DNA from 3 places in the Thalassospira sp. SM2505 genome. Region 1 is predicted to be linked to each of the others. Evidence: riboswitches for the same ligand, from Rfam matches in the RefSeq annotation. Region 1 holds a riboswitch; each other region holds the start of a gene.

What was found. Region 1 has a riboswitch for cobalamin ahead of cobT (nicotinate-nucleotide--dimethylbenzimidazole phosphoribosyltransferase). Riboswitches for the same ligand answer to the same signal wherever they lie in the genome.
Region 2: it holds a riboswitch for cobalamin, as region 1 does, so the genes downstream of both, ACTU44_RS19035 (ABC transporter substrate-binding protein) here and cobT (nicotinate-nucleotide--dimethylbenzimidazole phosphoribosyltransferase) in region 1, are expected to answer to the same signal.
Region 3: it holds a riboswitch for cobalamin, as region 1 does, so the genes downstream of both, cobU (bifunctional adenosylcobinamide kinase/adenosylcobinamide-phosphate guanylyltransferase) here and cobT (nicotinate-nucleotide--dimethylbenzimidazole phosphoribosyltransferase) in region 1, are expected to answer to the same signal.

What each region holds. Positions count from the first base shown of each region.
Region 1 is NZ_CM142731.1:4,336,059-4,341,893, reverse strand. It holds gene ACTU44_RS20300 (multiheme c-type cytochrome) at 1-1,036, opposite strand, end outside; gene ACTU44_RS20295 (hypothetical protein) at 1,033-1,569, opposite strand; gene ACTU44_RS20290 (imelysin family protein) at 1,638-2,693, opposite strand; cobalamin riboswitch at 3,016-3,149, shown strand; gene cobT (nicotinate-nucleotide--dimethylbenzimidazole phosphoribosyltransferase) at 3,238-4,311, shown strand; gene ACTU44_RS20280 (methyl-accepting chemotaxis protein) at 4,382-5,467, opposite strand; gene ACTU44_RS20275 (RrF2 family transcriptional regulator) at 5,632-5,835, opposite strand, start outside.
Region 2 is NZ_CM142731.1:4,052,501-4,058,335, forward strand. It holds gene ACTU44_RS19025 (ABC transporter ATP-binding protein) at 1-567, opposite strand, end outside; gene ACTU44_RS19030 (FecCD family ABC transporter permease) at 564-1,628, opposite strand; gene ACTU44_RS19035 (ABC transporter substrate-binding protein) at 1,669-2,694, opposite strand; cobalamin riboswitch at 2,922-3,125, opposite strand; gene ACTU44_RS19040 (OpgD/OpgG family glucan biosynthesis protein) at 3,297-4,898, shown strand; gene ACTU44_RS19045 (AraC family transcriptional regulator) at 4,944-5,835, opposite strand, start outside.
Region 3 is NZ_CM142731.1:263,956-269,790, reverse strand. It holds gene ACTU44_RS01195 (EAL domain-containing protein) at 1-74, shown strand, start outside; gene cobT (nicotinate-nucleotide--dimethylbenzimidazole phosphoribosyltransferase) at 136-1,170, opposite strand; gene cobS (adenosylcobinamide-GDP ribazoletransferase) at 1,436-2,257, shown strand; gene ACTU44_RS01180 (histidine phosphatase family protein) at 2,318-2,929, shown strand; gene ACTU44_RS01175 (hypothetical protein) at 3,044-3,718, opposite strand; cobalamin riboswitch at 3,962-4,151, shown strand; gene cobU (bifunctional adenosylcobinamide kinase/adenosylcobinamide-phosphate guanylyltransferase) at 4,208-4,735, shown strand; gene cobW (cobalamin biosynthesis protein CobW) at 4,770-5,810, shown strand.

The DNA of each region.
Region 1 (5,835 bases):
CGGCAGCAGCGCGCAACAGGGCTGATGTTGCCGTTCCCTGTTTTTCAATCAGGCGAGTGTTTTGTTCTTTGGTTAGTCCTGGCAATATCCCGCCGCGTAACCATGTCAGGTTTGATCCAAGAGAGGTATCAAACATCAGGTAATTTGCCCCGACAAAGTTATGGGCATAGCGTTCAGGTTTGCGAATGTCCCCGTCGCGGATTTGTCGAACATAGGATGCCGGATCCGGCGCCATGTGACAGTCCTGACAAGTGATGTCATTTTGGGCGTACCAGCTGTCGCGCCATTCGACAAAGGTGCTTTGGACATGTTGTCTTGTTGTCGCCTTGGACATCGATTGATCATAGTTTTCGGTATGGCATCCGCCGCAGAAATCAGCGCTGGCAATCAGGGCATTGGTCTTGGCTGCACCAAAGGCACGGGCATGATCACGCGGTGCGGCAAGGATCATCGGGTTGGAGAGTTGATCGACACCGGTATTCACAGCTAGGGTAAGCGCCCCATTGCCTTCAAGAGGGTCGGCATGGGTAGCGGTATGGCACATGACGCAACTGATCCCTTCGGTCTCGGCGTCTGAAGGCATGACAGATTTGAAGCGATTGGTACGTCCTGCCAGAACTTCACCCGGTGCATGACATCCTTCGCAAAACCGTGCACGTTCGATCCCGTCACGGTGCAAGTTTTCATTGGCCTCTACAGCGCGTTCGTAAACTGTGTCGCGACCGGCTATGGCATGCAGCGACGGGGCCCACTCATCAAATTCCTTTTGATGACAGGTGGCACAGGTTGCGGCGGACTGAATTTTTGACGGATCGACAAGACGACCGTTATCGGTTTGCAGTCGCGACGGCCAGAAAGGCCGTTCTGCACCATTTTCATCCGGTCCAAAGGGCAACTGATAGAACGGGATATTGACAAGGTCGATGCCCGGTTCCGGCGCGGGAGGGCGTAGAAGATAAAGGGAAACGACAATCAGGATGCCAATGATACAGCCAGATATCAAAAGCGGGAGATTGGCTTTGAGTTGTCTTTTCATTTCTCCCCCCGGTTTGAATGCGGGGTCGGGTTGCACCAGTGCCGCAACCCCAGATGAATAACCAGACCGATCATGGCAGTGACGGCCCCCCATAAATGCAGAAAAGTCAGGAGATAGGTTGTTTCGAACTGCCAGAACCAGATTTTCCCGGTCAGGTAGATTGCAGGGGGCACGACCATCAGCCATCCGGTTGCGATGATCAGAATGTATTTTGCGATCAGCAACCAGCTCAGTCCGGTGAATATTTTGCGCTGACTTGTCGCGAGACCCTGTTTGATATGGCTCGCGACCCAGACAAGAAACAGGACAGTAAAAATCAGCCCGACAAATAGATGAAACAGCAAAACAGTTTCACCAGCGTTCCAGTTATGTCCGGCGAAGAATTCCAGATAAAGTCCGGTGCCAAGCAGGAGGGCAAAAAGATATGTCAGAACCTGCATCCGCGAGTTCGCGCGGATCAGGCTCATTACACCTGCACGTGCAGGAACGTACTGGACAGTTGAAAGCGGGAAAGTTGTGTTTTTTGTCGTCATGGCTGTTCTTGCTGGTCGTCAAGCCGGGCGGACTTCAATGTCCGCCGGCTTGATTGATGCGGGACAAATTAGCCGCGGATATTGACTTTGTTCTGGGCTGCGGCCTGCAGGATCATTGCGACAATCCGGTCGGCAATATCCTGGGCCTCGTTGCCCAGTGCATCGGCTTCTTCAATGCCGAATTTTTCACCGGACTTTTCGCGGGCATAGGTATCCTCAACCAGCGAAAGAAGTTCTTCGAAGCCTGATTTGATCCGGCTATCAAGGTCGGGATTATCAGCGGAAACAACTGGCGAGATGGCGTTGAAATACATTTTTTTGCACCCGCCCATGATCCCCTGAACATCGGCAAGGCGGCTTTGCGCGACAAAGGCACCGACTTCTCCGGTGATGAACTGGGATTCCTTCCACTCACCGAAATAGTCGCCAACTGTTGGTGTCATTGTCACAACCGAGGTAAAGGCATCGTCACGGTTCGGCTTCCAGACCGACATGTCGCTATGCAATTTTTTGGCCCAGTGCGTCAGGGCCTGTGCCGCACCAAGTCCGAGATTGGCATCAAAAAGCATTTCTCCCGGTGCTTGTTTGCCATCGTCATTGAGGTCTGCGACCAGCTTGATATGGCTTTCCTCCATGCCCCAGAACAGGGGTTCCGTGATGCCGTGGAAAAGGTTTCCCGGCCGGGAAAGCACGGTTCCGTCAGGGAGTGTCAGATCGTATTGGGCGATATCCTCGTTTTCGGTTCCGGGATTGCCAGCATCAAGGATCAGGTCATATTTTGCGGTTTCAGGGATCCCGGCAACGATACCTTCAATGGTTTCATACTGGTTGGATGCTTCTAGCCAGAGTGTTCGGATATTTTGTATCTGACCGGCCAGAACAGGGCCTTTGGCCTGCCAGGCAGCAGCATAGTTTCCATCATGTGATGCGATGATATCGGCATAGGCAGACACTGCATTTTCAAGCAAGCCTGCCTGCGAGATCAGTCGTTCATTATGATCAAGTGTAAACTGTTTGACATTCTCAAGGCCCCTGATTTCCGCATCATCAGTTGCAAAGGCATTGCCCGAGATTGCAAGACACGATGCCAGTGCGGCGGTCAGAAGAACGGGTTTCTTGAACATATTCCTACCTTTCAGATCAAAAAATGGCGGTTGCGGTAAAACAGACGGGGTTGCGAATACGGCCCGCCTGTTTCGCCGAATAATCGGTGCGGGAATATTTGTGATAACAATTATCATTTGCGAAAAGAGGCGAACTTGATGCTGGTCAAGTCAAACTGGTCGGGCTTTTATCGCGCCAAGCGATTTGACGATGATCAAGTTCACGGGCTGGTGCTGGTGTCTTAATCCATCGGTTACCCGCATTGAGCGAAAGGTCACGGGGGTTGGATCAAGGTCCGTGGCCGTGGCCTTTTGCCTTTGGGGAATAGTGAGTTTTGCTAACGGAATGCGGTGAAAATCCGCAGCGGTCCCGCCGCTGTAACCGGTATGCTGCAAACAATGCCAGAGCGGCAGTCACTGAATGAGCAATCCATTCGGGAAGGCAGTTTGGAGCGTTCCGACCGGGAGCCAGAAGACGAGTAAAACACGTTTCAACAAGATTGTGTGCCGATGGAAAAGGTCGTGGCAGAACTGCCGCAATCTTGCCTTTCCAGGAGAAGGTTGAATGTTGGAAACCCGTGCAAAGCACGAAAAGACAAATATTTCAGAGGGCATCCAGTCGCTTGATGATATCCGGGCGTTGCTCGGGTCATTGCCGATGGCCGATGAAGGGCCGGTGATCAAGGCACGGCAAAGGGACCTTGAACTGACAAAGCCGCGCGGCAGCCTGGGCAGACTTGAGGAAATTGTTTTCTGGTTGTGCCGGTGGCAACAAAGTGACGTTCCGCAAATGGATTACCCGCAAGTTTGTGTCTTTGCAGGAAACCATGGAATTGTGCAGCATGATGTTTCTGCTTTTCCACCGTCCGTCACGGCATTGATGGTTGATAACTTTGCAAAGGGCGGGGCCGCGATCAATCAGTTCAGTACGGAACTTGGGGCCGAGGTGACAGTGCGAGCCCTTGATCTGGACCGTCCGACCCGTGATTTCACCGTTGAAGCAGCGATGAGCGAAGATGAATGCGTTGATGCTTTTCGTATCGGCATGGAGGCAGTGAACCCGGATGCCTCGTTCCTGTGCCCGGGGGAAATGGGGATCGGGAATACAACATCTGCTGCGGCAATTTGCCATATCATGTGGGATGGTACGCCGGGCGACTGGGTAGGATCGGGAACAGGTATCAACCGCGATCAGTACAAGCGGAAGATCAATATCGTGAAGCAGGCAAAAGCCTGCCACGATATGTCGGTGAAAGATGGTCTGGACGTTTTGCGCTGTGTCGGAGGCCGGGAAATCGTTGCGATGGCCGGGGCGATTATCGCCGCCCGGCTGCTAAGCATTCCGGTTATGCTTGACGGGTTTATATGCAGTGCGGCAGCGGCCACACTGCATGAAACATCTTCCAAAAGCCTGATGCATTGCATGGTCGGGCATGGATCAGCGGAGCCGGGGCACAGGTTATTGCTGGACCGGATCAGAAAGCGTCCGTTGCTTGATCTTGACCTTCGTCTGGGCGAGGGCACCGGAGCCGTGCTTGCCGGGTTGATTGTCCGGGCTGCGGCACAGTGTCACAATAATATGGCAAGCTTCGGAGACATCGGGATTACTCGCGATACGCCATGTGAGAAGCAGGCTTAAAGGTATCAGGCCGACATCCTCTGGTCCGAAATATCGCCGGAGGATGTTGGCCTGAAAATATGTAAAGACGTTACGCCGCGTCCGTTAAAGATGTGCTTGACCGGGCTGCTTGGGCCGCCCGGTCCTTTCGGATCATGTTGCGCAAGCGCTGCATGACATCAAGGTTGTTATGTTCCATGGCTTGCAAGGACTGAAGGGCAAGATCAAGTTGCCCCTGACGATAAAAGCTCACGGCTTTGCGGGCATTGTCGTGGACTTGGCGATGCGGGATTTCAAGCGCCTTGAAATCAACCATATCGGCAAAAAGACCGTGGCCACTGCCATCGTAATACCACTGCCCCAATCGGCAGTCGGTTTCCGGCGGAAAGTCTGCTTCGGTTGCATCCGATAGCCCCATGAAAACCCGATAGACGGCAAGCTTGAGTTCAAGTTCTTCAAGGTTGGCTAGTTCTATTTCACTAAGAATGGCAGCCATCGACATTGCGGACTGTCCTTCGGTCGAAATATCAAGGATATGCTGGGTTCTTGTCAGAAGTGTATTGGCATCTGATTCCAGATCAGAAGCAGAGCCCGCATTGGTTTTCATGTCACGATCGGCACTATCGGCTTGTGACTGGATCTTACGAACCAGCTTGCCGATTTCCAAAGTTGCTTCGGTTGCGCGATTGGCCAATCCACGGACTTCGGTCGCGACAATCGCAAAGCCCTTTCCGGCTTCTCCGGCACGTGCGGCTTCGATGCTTGCATTGAATGCCAGGAGTTTGGTTTGACGCGACACATCATCAACCATCGAAAGAATAGAGCCGATTTGTCCGGCATTGTCATTTAGCGTGCTGATTTGTGCAGAGGCCGCACGGATGTGCTTGCTGATTTCTGTGATGTGCGATGACATGTTTTTCAGGCCGGTTTGGCTTTCACCGGATTGATGTCGGGCATCTTGATTGGCGCGACTGGTTTCAACCAGCAAGGCGGACAGGTCGGAAAAAGACTCGCGCACGGTAATCAGGGAGTCTCCAAAGGCAGCCAGATTTCCAAAAATGGATCGGGTGATCTTCTGTTCCTGCTCAAGCTCGGCGACACGCGCACGGAGAGCTTCCATTTCGTTTTCGCGGGAAAGGGAGGCCATATTGTTCTGGGTGGAAAGTGATTCGAACATAGCTGGTTTCCTTCGGTACATGTTCCGACATCTTTAAACATGTAAACAAAATACATGTTTAAAGATGTAATGTGAATACATGTTAAGGCATGGCAGCCTGTTTAAATTTGCAGGAACGCACTTATACGACGGGAAGCCGTGTTCCGCTTGAGGTGATCAGTGTCTCACACTGACGGCGAGGATTGAGAAAACAACGAGGATAATTGGGCTTGCGGCTTTAAAAGGTCCGCCAGACTGTAATTGTCGAGAGTCCGATAGAAGGCATTGCTTGCTTCCATCAAGGCATGTCGCAGGAAACAGGCACTTTCGATCCGGCATTCACCGTGATGTGCGGGGTCAAAGCAGGCGACAAGCGCCATGTCCTGTTC
Region 2 (5,835 bases), 280 kb from region 1:
CACCACCGTCACCGGAAGCGCGCGCACCAGTTCAAGCAATCCCAACTGATGATGGATGTCGAGATGGTTGGTTGGTTCATCAAGCAACAAAAAGTCAGGCTGCTGGGCCAGGGTACGTGCGATATGCACCCGCTGCTTTTCCCCGCCCGACAGGGTCTGCCACATACGATCTGCCATCTGGGACATTTCGACACTGCCAAGCGCATCCGCAACGATTTCATCATCACGTTCAGACCATGGTGAGAGCAAACTCAGATATGGCGTTCTGCCAAGCGAAACCGCTTCGCGTACCGTGATGCGGTCAATCGTATCGGCCTGCTGTTCAACAAAACCGATCTGTTGCGCCAGATTGCGACGCCCGATCTTTTTCATGGCCTGACCAACAAGCAACGCCTGCCCTGTTGACGGCGCACGAATACCGGCAAGAACCGTCATCAGGCTGGTTTTGCCCGACCCGTTCGGCCCGATCAGCCCCAGAAATTCACCCCGCTCCACGCTGAGTGACACATCACTGATGATTTTCTTGAACCCGGCATTCCAGCCGACATTGCGCAATTCAAGGGTCATCGCAGAACCCTTCCATGACAAAGGATAAGCGCAAAGGCCGGTGCCCCGATCAGGGCTGTGATCACCCCGATTGGCAATACCTGACCATCAAGAATGATGCGCGACACGATATCAGCCGCCACCAGGAACATTGCCCCGATCAGGGCGGATACCGGCAACAACAGCCCGTGGCGCGTTCCGACAAAAAAGCGCGCAGCATGCGGGATGACCAAGCCAACAAACCCGATGGAACCGACGATACTGACCATCACGGCGGTCATGGATGCCGCAACGGCAATCAGGACCACGTAAACCCGGCGCACCGGCACACCAAGCGATGCAGCTGACTCGACACCAAAGGTAAAAGCATCAAGCGCACGCGCATACCAAAGACACACCAGCAATCCGATCACCGCGACCGGAAGCGCAAGATAAACATCGGGCCAACGCACCCCGCTTAGATTCCCGAGCAACCAGAACATGATGCCGCGTGCCTCGTCTGCGGTCGCGGCCTTGGTGACGATGAATGATGTCAGCGCGTTAAAAAGTTGGGATCCGGCAACACCGGCCAGAATAATTGCCCCGGCACTCCGTCCCGCCGGAATAGCCAAAAGCGCAACAAATCCGAATGCCACCAGTGCACCGACAAAGGCCCCAAGGGACAGGGATACCATCCCCGCACCAAAACCAAGGATCGCAACACTGACCGCACCGGTCGATGCACCTGCCGAAATACCCAGCAAATAGGGATCGGCCAGACTGTTGCGCAACAGCGCCTGCAAAACCGCACCAGACAACGCCAGCGATGCACCACAAGCGGCGGCCACAAGCGCCCTTGATATGCGGTAATTCCAGATGATCCCCCCATCAATCGGATCAACGTCGAAACCGGCATTCCAGATGTGATTGGCAATGGTGTGAAGAACCGTGCCAAGGGGGATTTCCGTTTCCCCCTTGGCGGCGGCAATCGCAATCACACCAATCAGCAAGACCAGTGCGAAAAAAACCGCACCGGTTCGCACAAGATATGCCCGTCCCGCCCGTCTTTGTGCAGGCGGATGAACTGGCGTTTTTTCAAACATTGAATTCTCCGGGCATATCGAACGCCTTTGCCTTATGCGATCAGTTCAAAGCACTTAGTCGTTCGACGGCCTCGGCCAGTGTTTCAATCCCCTCGATCAGGCGGATTGTCGGATCCATCGACTGGGCATCCATCACAACGATATTGCCGTTTTTCACCGCCTTCATCTGGCTTGTGACAGGGTCGGTTTTCAGGAAGTCCATTTTGACCTGCCAGTCATCTGCCGGGAAACGGCGACGCCCCATCTTGCCGATCACGATGATATCGGGATTGGCACGTGCAATGGTTTCCCATCCAACGGTCGGCCATTCTTCCGGACTATCGATGATGTTGGTCACACCAAGTTTGCCTGCGATATAACCCGCTGCGCCATTTTTACCAGCCACATAGGGATCGCTTTTGATCTCGGCACTCGAAAACCAGAAAACGGCAGATACATTATCATGTCCGCTTTCCTTCACCTGTTCCAGCGACCGGGCTTCTCGGGCCTGTAGTTTCGCTATCAGGGCTTCGCCGCGATCCTCGACATCAAAGATCTGCGCAAGATCGGTGATCTCCTGATAAATCAGGTTCATGGTAAAATCGTCATGGCGGACACCGTCGCCGCCACCCGTATTGTCCTTGCCGACGCAATCGGCCGGTGCGGTATAAACCGGGATGGAAAGTTCGTTGAACTGCTCGGTGGTTCCGACAATCCCCTTGGGACCGACATGCCATTGATACTGGGTGGCAACCAGTTGCGGCTTTTGCGCAACCACGGTTTCAAATCCCGGATCATTATCGGCCAGACGCGGAACGGTTGCGTTCACATCCTTGAATTCATCCATAACCGGGCCAAACCAGACACCGGTCCCTTTGACCTTGTCGGCAAGTCCCAGTGAATAAAGGATTTCTGTTGTGCTTTGCCCAAGGGACACGACGCGGTCCGGCGCAGAATCAAACTGAAGTACGGTCCCGCAATTGCGGATCTGAAGCGGATATTCGGTTGCAGATACACTTGCGGCAGATGCCATAGAACCAGCGGCAAACACCCCGACCGCCAGCGCACGTTTATAGTGATTGATCACTTCGACTTCCTTTCACCGATGCACTGGCCAGGATCAGGTTTCCCTGCTCCAAACACAGCACACCACAAATGTTATGTTATAACATAACGATCACGTTTCTACTGTCAAGGGACTGGCAAAAGTGTCGGGAAATGGCGGAAGATGTCGGGGTCAGAGCTCAGGTCAAACCTTGGCGAGCTCCCGAAGACCGGGACATAAGCCGACATTCTCCGGGGCACCCCGCCCGGTCCGTCGCATTCATGTCGGCAGGTCTCCTGGCTCGCGGGTCATCATGCTTTTCCTGGCCTTCCCGGGTTGGTTCCCAGTGGCATTGGTCAGAAAAACACTCACCGCCTACAGTTGCGGGGGCAGCTTCGGTTAATGACCTGTTTGACAGGTCACGTCGAATTCCCTTTATCCGATATCCGGATACCGACATCTGACGGTTAGATTAAACCAAAATGCCGGTCAAGGAAATTGGCCAATCACCAGTGGCATTTATGCAAGGGTCCATGCATAAAAAGCAGTCGACACGACCTTGAATTTGCCATGTTTCATCCCGATTACCTCCACACTGTCCGGTATCCTTGCCCGACACGTGAAACCATTGGAACATGATACAAATGACGACTTCTGTGGAACGCAGACGCTTTTTGAAATCCATCGCGGCAGCCGGGCTGATCCTGCCGGGGCTGTCGATCTATCAAACGGCATTGGCAGAAGTTCCGGGGCTTGATCTTGGCAATCCCCAACCGTTCGAGTTTGCCGATCTGATTGCGCGCGCCAAATCCATGGCGCAGGCCGCATATGAGCCCCCCGTGGCCCCGAACCCGGAAATTGTCGGGCGGATTGACTATGACACCCATGGCAAGCTTCACTACAAACGCGATCATTCGCCGTTTTCTGACGGGTCGGGCACCTATCCGGTGACCTTTTTCCATCTGGGCATGTATTTCGCCAAACCGGTCCATATGTATCTTTTGGAAAACGGTGTAGCACGCGAAGTTATCTATAAGCCCGATTACTTTGACATGCCCGAAGACAGCATTGCCCGCCAGTTACCGCCAAACAGCGGCTTTGCCGGTTTCCGCCTGCATGAAAACCAGTCGCGTGATGACTGGAAAACCCAGGACTGGGCAGCATTCCTTGGCGCATCCTATTTCCGGGCAATCGGTGATGAAGGACAATATGGCCTGTCTGCGCGCGGGATTGCCGTGAATACGGCAACTTCGGTGCCCGAAGAGTTTCCGGACTTCCGGCAGTTCTTTATCGAACCTGCAAAAAATGCCGAAGACCCGGTGACGATCTATGCCCTTCTGGATGGGCCAAGCATCACGGGTGCGTATAAATTCCTGCTCTATCGCGGTCAGGGCGTGACCATGGATGTGGAAAAGCATCTGTTTGTTCGCCGCGATATCGAACGCCTTGGCATTGCCCCGCTGACCAGCATGTTCTGGTATTCCGAACAGAACAAATCATTCCGCTTTGACTGGCGCCCGGAAGTCCATGACAGCGATGGTCTTGAACTGTGGACAGGAAGTGGTGAACGCATCTGGCGACAGCTCAACAATCCCGAAACGATCCGCGCATCGGCCTTTGCCGATCATAATCCGCGCGGCTTTGGCCTGATGCAGCGTGACCGCGATGTGAAGAACTATCTCGATGGCGTGCGCTATCACCGTCGCCCCAGCCTGTGGGTCGAACCCAAAGGTGACTGGAATGATGGTGCCGTGCAGCTGATCGAAATTCCGACGGATGACGAGATTCACGATAACATCGCGGCGTTCTGGGTGCCCAATGGCCCGGCCAGGGCAGGTAATTCCTATGCGTTCAAATACCGCCTGCACTGGCAGGCGCATAACCCGTTCCCGGTTGCGGAACTGGCGCGTGCAACGGCAACCCGTATGGGTCGTGGCGGTGAACCGGGCACCAATCGCCCAAAAGACGAAATCAAGTTTTCCGTCGAGTTCGAGGGCGATATTCTTGGAACCCTTGCCTATGGCGAGTTCCCGGAAATCGTGGTGTCGACATCACGCGGTGAAATCACCCGCACCAAGATCGAACCGATCATGGATACCCGCATCTGGCGCGCAGCCTTTGACCTTAAGGCCGCTGGCACCGATCCGGTTGATCTGCGCATGTATCTCAAACGCGGTGATGCTCCGCTCAGTGAAACCTGGATGTATCAGCACCTGCCCGCCGTCGGCAACCAGCATCAGGGCTGATGAGGTCAATCATCCCGTGTTCTAGCAACCCGGATGGATGCCCGATCAATAGGTGACAGTTTCACCGGTTCGGGCATCCCCGTTTTGGCCAAGGATCGCCATGACATCACGCATCGGAGGCGCCCCGAACATCCGGGCATATTCGCGACTGAATTGTGATGCGCTTTCATAGCCGACCTCATAGGCGGCACTTGCCGCATCCTTCATTTCTGCCAGCATGATCTGACGTGCTGTCGTCAGGCGGAGCCGCTTTTGATATTGCAGCGGGCTCATCGCGGTGACCTGCTTGAAATGATGGTGGAAGGATGACGGGCTCATATTGGCGAAATCGGCCAGTTCCTCAATCCTGAGCGGCTTGTCGAAATTATCCTTCATCCGTCGAAGGACGGCAGATATCCGCTGCATGTTGCTGCCACCAATCGCAAGCCCCGCGATCAGGGCCCCCTTTCCGGTGCGCAACAGGCGGTAATGCACCTCGCGCATCAGAAGCGGCAACATCACCGCAACATCATCTGGACGTTCGAGCAGCTCGACCACCCGAAGCACGGCATCAATCAGACTTTCGGTCGTTTGTTCCACAAACAGTCCGCGCGCACTTTCACCCTCTGTCCCGATTTTAAGATCCATGTTGGTGACAAGTTCGCTGAGTATCTGAGCATCAAGATCAAGCGAAAGACTGCGATAGGGTTGATGGTCACTGGCCAGCGTGACATGCCCGACAAGCGGTAAATCCACCGATGCTGCCAGAAGTTGTCCGGGTTCATAGCGATAGACTTCCTGCCCCAACGTGACCTCCTTGGCCCCCGAAGCAATCAGACATAAACACGGCCTGTAGATGGTCGGCACCTTAAGGGTCGGCCCCGTGGATCGAAACATCCAGACCGGCTCGATCGCGGTTCGCACAGAACCATCTGACTCGCAGTATTTGTCAATCAGA
Region 3 (5,835 bases), 570 kb from region 1:
GCCATTCAATCAATATCACCATGTTCCAGGGCCGCCATGTCGAGCACCTGATGAGCGAGCGGACAAAAAAATAGCGCCGGTTGCCTCCGGCGCTATCCTGTCGATAACATCACTTATCGCATCGCCTGGAAAAGCTTACGCCTCTTCCTTGCCATCAATGCCGGCTTTTTCAAAGGTTGCCATGCCGTTGTGGCATTCGGCTGCCGAACGCAGAAGCGGGATGGCAAGTGCGGCACCTGATCCCTCGCCAAGGCGCATGCCAAAATCAATCAGGGCCTTTTTACCAAGCTTGTCGAGCAAGCGGATATGCCCCGGCTCGGCTGAAACATGACCGACAAGGCAGTGATCGAGCGCATCAGCACGCACCGCAGCAAGAACAGCAGCCGCCGCACAGGAAACATAGCCATCAAGCAAAACCGGCACCCGTGAATAACGCGCAGCAATAATCGCACCAGCCATGGCGGCGATTTCACGACCGCCGACACAGCGCAACACATCAAGCCCGTCATGCATCTGGTTTTTATGCAGGATGATGGCATCGCCAACCACGCGGGTCTTGAGTGTGAGTGCGGCATCATCAATCCCGGTGCCCCGGCCTGTCCATTCGGCCGGGGTTCCGCCATAAAGCGCATGTGCAATTGCGGCGGCCGCGGTGGTATTGCCAATCCCCATTTCACCCGGAACAAACAGATCAAGGCCCTTTTCGATTGCGCTCATGCCAAAGGCCATGGCTTCTGCGCAGCCTTCATCATCCATCGCCGGTTCCTGGCTGAAATCATTGGTCGGGATTTCAAGGGCAACTTCCATCACCCGCAATTCCGCATCAACCGATTTGCAAATCTGGTTGATGGCCGCCCCGCCATTGATGAAGTTTTCGACCATCTGCTGGTTCACACTTGGCGGAAAGGCCGAAACTCCCTGCGCGACCACACCGTGGCTTCCGGCAAAGACCGTAACGCGTGGACGCGACATGCGCGGACGCGATGTTCCCTGCCAACCTGCAAGCCACAAGCTGAATTCTTCCAGTCGCCCAAGCGATCCGGCCGGCTTGGTCAGGGTCGGTTCGCGTTCGAGTACCGCTGCCTGTGCGTCGCTATCCACACCGGGCAATTCAGCCAGAAGGGTGCGGATCTCATCAAGGTTTTGGGGCGGGTGCTTGGCATTGAACATATTGGTCTCCGGCTGGCGGCATTTCGTCGAAAGCGTGTTCCGCTTGGCTTCTGAGATGGTAAGGACTAGGTTCAGAAACCAATCAAATGGTGCGTCTTGCTGTTCATCAGGTTTCTGGTTTCCCGGTGCGGGGCAGCTTCCATCAGATGGCAGGATGACAGGCGCCGGGGAAATCGGCCTCAAACTAGGCCCATGTGCAACAGAATGCCAGTTCGAATATCGGAATTTGACGGTGCCCGAAGATCATAACCAAAACGAAACAAATATGCAAAGCACAGATCAACCGGATGCGAAGTCAAAGGAATTTGGCCGCGAAACCATCGCAGATACGTCTGTTTTGACCGACTTCTGGCGGGCCATGGCTTTGCTGAGCCGGGTGCCGGTTTACCATATTGATGACTTTCGTCCTGTCATGATTGCACGATCGGTCTGGTGCTGGCCGCTTGTTGGTCTGGTGCTGGCCGGATTTGCTTTGCTTCCTGCCATGCTGGCCCATTACCTGACCGGAAATGCGGTCATATTTGCAATCTTTGCAGTTGCGTCCATGGTGCTATTGACCGGGGCCATGCATGAAGACGGTCTTGCCGATTGCGCAGACGGCTTTGGCGGTGGTGTCGATCAGGCCCGCAAACTGGAAATCATGCGCGACAGTACGGTTGGTACTTATGGCGTGGTTGCCTTGATACTTGGTCTGGTATTGCGTCTGACCCTGATTACGGCGGCTGCGGATATGGGCAAGGGGGCGGTTATTTTCCTGGTTGTCGCGGTAATTTCACGTGCCGCCATACCGGTTATGATGCGTATCCTGCCCCCGGCGCGCGATAATGGTCTGGGCAAGGGGGCGGGACGGCCCGACGGGCTGCCGATCCTGATTGGATTTGCGATTGCGGCTGCGATTGTTCTCGTCCTTTCCGGCATTGTTGCAACGCTTGCGGTTAGTTGCGGCGTTGCCCTTGCCATTTGTCTGGTCCGGCTGGTTGCCAAATGGCAGATTGGCGGGCAAACAGGCGACGTTTTGGGTGCAACGCAAATCTGTGCCGAGCTGTTTGCCGGTATCGGATTTATCGCAGCGATGACCATGGCATGATGGTAAGATGACAGCGTTTGCGATCCTTCATCACCAAAGCCCGATTGGTCTGAGGAATATATGATCAAAGCTGAAACAACGCGCTGGTGGCTGGTGCGACATGCCCCGGTCGAGAACCCGGAACGTCTGGTTTACGGCCGCAGCGACATGCCCGCTGATTTGTCTGATGAAAAGAAATTACGTGCAGTCGCCCGCCATTTACCGCGCGATGCGGTCTGGGTCACAAGTCATCTTTCCCGAACTCTTGATACCGCGCTCAAGCTTCAGGAAGTTATTGACGAAGACGTTGTGCCAACGCGCGAAAGCGGCTTTTCCGAACAGCATTTCGGCGCGTGGGAGCTGCAGCACTGGAATGATCTTCCCAAAGGTGAAACCACGCAGTTCTGGACCGATTTCGCCCGTCAGCAACCACCCAATGGCGAAAGCTTCGCCGATGTGGTCGACCGGGTTGGTCCGATTTTCAATCGTCTGAACCGATACTGGGCCGGGCGCGATATCGTTGCGGTCATTCATGGCGGAACGATCCGGGCGATCATGGCCAATGCCCTTGGCTTGTCGCTTGAGGCGGCCCTGTCATTTCATATTGATACGCTGAGCCTGACCAAGCTTGAATATATTGACGGGGTTGATCTGCCCGGCTGGCGGATCACCGGTGTTAATCAAACTTACTAAAACCGGAAACTGTGGTGTCACCATCTCGGCCCTGCAGATCCAGAAACGGCATCTATCCCGTTTGAGATGATGCCGTTTCTGGTTCTGGCCGGATCAATTTCCGGATGGTCGCGTTCAGGCCGATTGTAGTTCTGCTTTTGGGGAAAGATCGTCAAAAGCCTGTTCGGCCAGATATCGATCAAGTAGATCTGCCGAAATGTCATACTTTTCGCAGATCGCGGTCACGTCCTGAAGATAGGCCTCATAATAGGGCATCGGACGGCTGCGCGACTTGTTGCGCAAATTGGCAACATTCGGAAAATCTTCGGACAATGCCGTATTTTCAATCACCTGAATAACATTGTCGTCGATAATGGCTGCTGGCATGCCGCAATAGGTCTTGCCGCAGGCCGAGAGCATTTTGCTTGCGGTCGGAACCGAAATGCCCGGCTGGGCCAGCAATTCGTTCAGCTCTTCTTCGCCGAAATCGGAAATCGACATCAGGGTAATCAATGTCGGAAGGTCGCGGACAAGCAGTGACAATGCATTCACACGGATGCCTCGGGAATGGGACCAGATAATGGTTCCAATCACGCCCTTGGAGGCATCAAGCGCAAAGATGTTGCGAACATCACGCCGCGAAAGCGTGATCTCTGAATCCGTCGCATATTCGTGCAAAAAGGTCTGAAACGCGCGATTTTCAGAGTTCAAACGTTCAAGCAAGCCAAGCCACATATCCTTTCGGGACGATGTAACCCAGCTTGGCGTGTTCGGTTTTCGGATTTTCGATAGTTGTGCAGAAACTGCCATCTGATTATGAAAAATTCCAGTTAACCCCAAGATCCAGTTGCCACATTTTTTCTGTGGCACACCGGGTTATGATGGTTTTTGTCCCGGCGATCCCACTGGAAGGTGATTTTGTCTCACTCTAATTCCAGCGTGATAATATTATGTTCTCTTAAAGGAGGGCTCCCCTCAAGAAGACAATTCTTACAAATACTGACCTTTCGATTAGGGTGCTTCGCCAATTGGAGAATGCCCTTTGGGTTCAGAACCAAACCTGTTAGGTTCGGCGCACCGTTCGGTGATGGGAAATCGGTGCGATGCCGATGCTGCCCCCGCAACTGTATCGGGTTGGGTGATCCAGATGGACGCAAGGTCGTTCATCAGCCACCGGGAAACCGGGAAGGCGGATTGCTTTCATGCCCGCAGCCAGGAAACCAGCCGAAGGTGTCACCAATCAAAAACCGGTGGCGACGCAATCGGGCCTCGGTGGGAGGCCATGGCGAGGAACAGACAATGACCCAAAATGACCCGCTTGGCGGGACGCACCTGATCCTTGGTGGTGCACGATCGGGTAAAAGTCGGTTTGCCGAAAACATCATCAATCATGCCGGTGGCGGGATTTATGTCGCGACGGGTCGGGCATGGGATGATGAAATGGCCAACCGCATCGACCTTCACAAACAGTCGCGCGGCGATCTTTGGCAAACGATTGAGGAACCCCTTGATCTTTGTGGCACGCTTGCAACCTGCAACCGAACGGGCGCAAAGCCGGTTCTGGTTGATTGCCTGACCTTGTGGCTGACCAATCTGATGCTTGAAGATCGCGACATTGATGCGGAATTTGATCAGCTTTGCGAACTGATCCCGACATTGAAGATTCCGGTTTTGCTGGTATCAAACGAAGTCGGTTTCGGCATTGTTCCGGAAAATGCAATGGCACGGACCTTTCGTGACCATGCCGGACGGCTGCATCAACGCATCGCTGAACTGGTTGATCGGGTGACACTGGTGGTCGCAGGCATCCCGATGCAGGTCAAATAACAAGTTAATGTATTGATTTTTAAGGATTTATAAGATGGCGCAATTGGGAAAAATCCCGGCAACGGTTATCACCGGTTTTCTGGGTGCGGGCAAGACAACCATGATCCGCAACATGCTGGAAAATGCCAATGGCAAACGTATCGCCCTGATCATCAATGAATTTGGCGATCTTGGTGTTGATCGTGGTATCATCAATGGCTGCGGCATCGAAGGTTGTGCCGAGGATGATGTCGTTGAACTGGCAAACGGGTGCATTTGCTGCACGGTCGCAGATGATTTCCTGCCGACCATTCGCGGGCTGATTGATCGCGAAACACCGCCTGATCACATCGTGATTGAAACATCTGGTCTGGCTTTGCCGAAACCGCTGGTCAAGGCGTTTAACTGGCCGGAAGTCCGGTCGCGTGTGACCGTGGACGGGGTGGTTGCGGTTCTTGATGGCGCGGCCCTGCGCGACGGTCTGTTTGCCCATGACCATCATGCGGTTCAGGCACAGCGCGAGGCTGATGAAAATCTTGACCATGAAAGCCCGCTTGAAGAATTGTTCGAAGAACAGCTTCATTGCGCGGATATGGTGGTTTTGAACAAAACCGATCTTCTGACCGACGAAGAACGCGCCAAGGTCGAAGCCGACATTCGGGCAGAGCTGAAAAGACCATCGGTCAAGATTATCGCAACCGAACATTCCCGCGTTGAAAACGCCATTCTGCTGGGGCTTGGTGCCGCTGCCGAAGATGACCTTGATAGCCGCCCAAGCCATCACGACGATGGTCATGAGCATGATCACGATGACTTTGAAAGCTTTGTGGTGTCGCTTGATGCGGTCAATGATCCGGCGGCTCTGGAAAAGCGCCTGGTCGATGTTGTCCGCCAGTTTGATGTTCTGCGCATCAAGGGTTTCCTTGATATCCCCGGCAAGCCGATGCGCCATGTGGTTCAGGGTGTTGGCGAACGTTTCCAGCGTTACTTTGATCGCCCGTGGGCAGAAACGGAAAACCGCCGCTCCGAGCTGGTGGTGATCGGTCTGCATGGACTGGATCGCGCCGCCATCGAGACCGCGATCAAGGCGGCCTGAGGCCGTCTTTCCAAAGACAGATTAA